2 regions of the Devosia sp. LjRoot3 genome follow, and region 2 is predicted to be linked to the other one. Evidence: predicted binding sites of a transcription regulator. Region 2 holds the regulator's gene; the other holds the start of a gene.
The links. Region 2 encodes PhoB, which activates phosphate uptake and scavenging genes when phosphate is short. Its sites were predicted from a motif close to TGTCATNNANCTGTCAT; they were not measured.
Positions count from the first base shown of each region.

Region 1: ACSQ2A_RS03145 (esterase-like activity of phytase family protein) is a predicted target of PhoB. The motif match lies at 1,431-1,447, and genes of this name have one in related genera.

Region 1 is NZ_CAXUPK020000001.1:648,933-651,132, reverse strand. It holds gene ACSQ2A_RS03145 (esterase-like activity of phytase family protein) at 51-1,364, opposite strand; gene ACSQ2A_RS03140 (alkaline phosphatase) at 1,635-2,200, shown strand, end outside.
Region 2 is NZ_CAXUPK020000003.1:198,556-200,755, forward strand. It holds gene phoU (phosphate signaling complex protein PhoU) at 1-601, shown strand, start outside; gene phoB (phosphate regulon transcriptional regulator PhoB) at 725-1,426, shown strand; gene ACSQ2A_RS11925 (MYG1 family protein) at 1,727-2,200, shown strand, end outside.

The DNA of each region.
Region 1 (2,200 bases), on a different contig from region 2:
CGACGCGGAGGAGGAGCCAACGCCCCTCCTCCACGTCGAAAGCCAAAAAATTACTCGGCCTTGAGGAAGTCGGCGACGTCGAGGAGGATGTACTCGTTGTCGTCGGCGCGGCCGGCTTCGCGGCCGGTGGAGCCGGGGTAGTTATTGTCGTTGGCAACGACGATGGTGGTCGCGTCGACGAGATCAACGTCTTCGATGGTGACGAAGGGGAAGGTGAAAACGCCGTCCTTGGTGCCGCGCGGCGCGATGCCGTCCGGGTCCTGCATGGCCATCAGGTCGATGTAGGCGATCTTTTCGAGCACGCCATTTTCGTCTGCACGAGCGAGATCGACGAGGTAGATGCGCTTGAAGGCAGCGGCCTTTTCACGGCCATCGTCACCTTCATTGTTGTCGCGCTCGATGATCAGGCCACGGGTGCCTTCAAAAATGTTGAAGTCGCCAATAGCGTGGCCGGCGTCGTCGAGCGGGTAGTAGCGAACCGTATCGCTCCAGGTGGCATCGCCGACGTTGAATTCGAGCATGCGGATGACCGGCTTGCCATCGACGAGTTCGAGCGCGCCGGCGGTTTCGTCGAAGAAGGGCTTTTCGAGCAGCGGATAGAGCGTCGTGCCGTCGATCGACTGCGCCATGCCTTCATAGCCACCGGAGCGGCCGGTATTGATGCCGGTCACCACAGCGCCGGCAGCGGGCTGCGAGGTGAACTGGTTGTCGGGCGACTTGTAGTCGACGCCACCGGGGTTGGTCTTGACGACCTGCAGCACCACGCCCTCGGCATCGACTTCGATCAGCCAGGGGCCGAATTCATCACCGATCCAGTAGTTTTCACCAACCGGCTGGATGGATTCCGGATCGAAATCAGCGCCGGTGAGATAGCGGCTGTCGCTGTGTTCGGTAACGATCGGGAAGGGAACGACGCGGTTCGGATCTTTCAGGAACACGGTCTTTTCGATGCCGACCTTGCCTGCTTCCCAATCCATTTTCAGGATATTGAACATCAGCATGGCGTCGGACGAGTTGGCCTTGTTGCCAAAGCCATTGTCGGTGAGGAACAGGAAGCGATCATCGCCAAGCGAGCGCACGCCGCTCATGCCCTGGAGGGGCTGGCCGGGGAACGGCATGGCAATGCCCGAAGCCGGGTTGGCCCAACCATAGGGCGTCTCGACGCGGGTGCCCGAGGTGAAGCGGCCAGACTTCTGGAGGCCAATCGGAGCATCTGCGGGAGCGGGCAGGAAGGTCTGGGCCGGCAGCTGGGCGTGGGCCTTCAGCACGGCTTCAAACTTGGTCGGACCTTGAGCCGTATCTTGAGCCATCGACAGGGAGGCAAGGAGGCTGAGGCTGACGCCAAGGGCGAGCGCTTTGAGCATAGTTCTCTCCAGGAAAAATGGATGCCCTGCCCTAAAGAAGCGTGATGTCGCTGGGATCACAGCGGCGTGAACGGCCGATGACATTCTCAAACGCTGACAGTTGGATGCGCCAGGGCCATCCCCCAACCCCAACGTTACGACGACACATCACCAACCATCCGTAACGTTATGACGTAACTACATTTATGTGTCACATCGCCGGTCTAATGGGTTGATGAACCGGTCAGTTCCGCTCCTGCCCGGACGCTCCAACCCAAGAAGGTGAACATCATGGTCAAGCTCTCCCGGGCTCTTTTTGCCGGCGTTTCCACGCTCGCCCTGACTCTGCCGGTTCTGGCCCAGACTGCCGTGCCGCAGGCTGATGACAGCTATTTCCTCGCCGCCCAGGAACAGCTCGCCGCCAAGGAAGCCGTTCAGCCGAACACCGGCAAGGCCAAGAACGTCATCATGTTCATCGTTGACGGTCTTTCCATCCCGACCATCACCGCTGCCCGTATCCACGAAGGCCAGCTGGCCGGCGTCGATGGCGAAAGCCACTCGCTCGCCTTCGAAACCCTGCTACCGCACACCGCTCTCGTGAAGACCTACACGCACGACAGCCAGGTCGCTGACTCCGCCCCGACCGCCACCGCCATCACCTCGGGCGTCAAGTCGCTGAACGGCACCATCGGCGTCGATCAGACCGCCGTCCTCGAAGACTGCTCGACCCAGGCTGGCGCCACCACCACGTCGATCTTCGAACAGGCCGAAACCGCTGGCCTTGCCACCGGCATCATCTCGACCGCCCGCATCACCCACGCCACCCCGGCTGCTGCCTATGCGCACACCGTCGGTCG
Region 2 (2,200 bases):
CGGCACCAAGGCCCTTCTCAAGCTCGACCGCGAGCTGGCTGACCTCACCATCATCGCCGACCAACGCATCGACGACATGCAGCGCAAGATCGACGACATGTGCGTCTCGATCATCGCCCGCCGCCAGCCCATGGCCTCGGACCTGCGTTCGATCGTCACCGCCATCCACGTCGCCAACGACCTGGAACGCGTCGGCGATATGGCCAAGCAGCTTGCCCGTCGCTCGCTGAAACTCGAAGGCATCAACCTGCAGCCGACCTTCTACAACGGCGTCAAGAACATGACTGCCCTTGTCCTGCGTCAGCTCAAGGACGCCCTCGACGCCTATGCCAACCGCGACGCAGCCGCGTCGGTCGAAGTGTGCAACCGCGACGACGAAGTCGACGCCATGCACACCTCGCTGTTCCGCGAACTTCTGACCTACATGCTGGAAGATCCGCGCAACATCACCACCTGCACGCATCTGCTGTTCTGCGCCAAGAACCTCGAACGCATCGGCGACCACGCGACCAACATCGCCGAACGCGCCTACTACCTGCAGACCGGCAAGCAGCTGACCGCTGACGTGCAGGAACTGCACCGGACCCAGATCAAGGCATAGCCACTCTCGCCTTGTAACTACCCCAAACCAGCCACCATTTTCCTCAGGGGGCAGCAGAGGAAGATGGTGGCAAAAACAATGAAATGACGGCAGCATGCGGCTGCCGATCGATGGAGCACGCCTATGCCCGCGACCATTCTCGTTGTCGAAGACGAGGGCGATATCGCCATTCTGCTGCGTTACAACCTCGAAGCCGAGGGTTTCCGCGTCGTCACCGCTGAAACCGGCGACGAGGCCCAGCACGCTATCGCCGAAAAGCTGCCCGACCTGATCCTGCTCGACTGGATGCTGCCCGAAATCTCCGGCATCGAACTCTGCCGCCGGCTCCGCGCCCGCGAAGAAACCTCGCGCATCCCGGTGATCATGCTCACCGCCCGCGGTGAAGAAGAAGAACGCGTCCGGGGCCTCTCGACCGGCGCCGACGACTACGTCGTAAAACCCTTCTCGGTCCCTGAGCTGGTTGCCCGCATCCACGCCCTCCTCCGCCGCGCCAACCCCAATCTGGTGACCGCAGCGCTGAAGGTCGGCGATCTCGAACTCGACCGCACCACCCACCGCGTCCGCCGCTCCACCCGCGACGTGCACCTGGGCCCCACCGAATATCGCCTGCTCGAATATCTCATGCGCCATCCCGGCCGCGTCTATTCGCGCGAGCAGCTTCTCGATGGCGTCTGGGGCAATGACGTCTATGTCGACGAGCGCACCGTCGACGTCCATATCGGCCGCCTCCGCCGCGCCATCAATCGCGGCCGCGAAAACGACCCGATCCGCACCGTCCGCGGCGCCGGCTACGCCTTCGACGAACGCTTCGGCCAACCAGCCTGAAGCCGCAAACTCGTTTATCTCAGCCTATCCCCGTAGCCCTCATGGTGAGGTGCGAAGCGCAAGCGTAGCCTCGAACCACGAGGGCGTGCCCCGATGCCTGGGTGCCACGCCCTCGTGGTTCGAGGCTTTACCCTGCAAGGCACCTCATCATGAGAGCCACTGCGAGATCGCGCCCTCACGCACCCGTTAACGTTTCGCTAACGATAACATTGCCTCCTCCCTCCAAAGCAGGGTAGCAAGGTCCGTCGGGGCCGAAAGGGTCGTGACGCCTCGATTGCCCAGTTCAGGACCGCCTCGCACATGACACCAGCTTTCCTCGTCACCCACTCCGGTGGTTTCCATGCCGATGAATTGCTGTCGAGCGTCATCCTGACCCGGCTGTTCCCCGCTGCCGAGATCGTGCGCAGCCGCGCGCCGGAGTGGATCACCCCTGCCCCCGATCGCATCATCTACGATGTCGGCGGCGCTTATGACGCCGAGGCCCGCATTTTCGATCACCACCAGCGCGGCGCACCGCTGCGCGACGATGGCCAGCCCTACAGTTCCTTTGGCCTTGTCTGGAAGCATTTCGGCCGCGACTACATCGCCTCCTTCGATGTTCCCGCTGAGCATGTCGAAAGCGTGCATGCCTCGGTGGATGGCAATCTCGTCCTGCCTATCGATCTCGTCGACAACGGCGCCGCCAGCCCCTCGGGTCCGCTGGCCGGCCTGTCGCTCTCTTCGCTCCTCGAAACCCTGAAACCTGACTTCGACGACCGCGACGCCGAGGCCGAT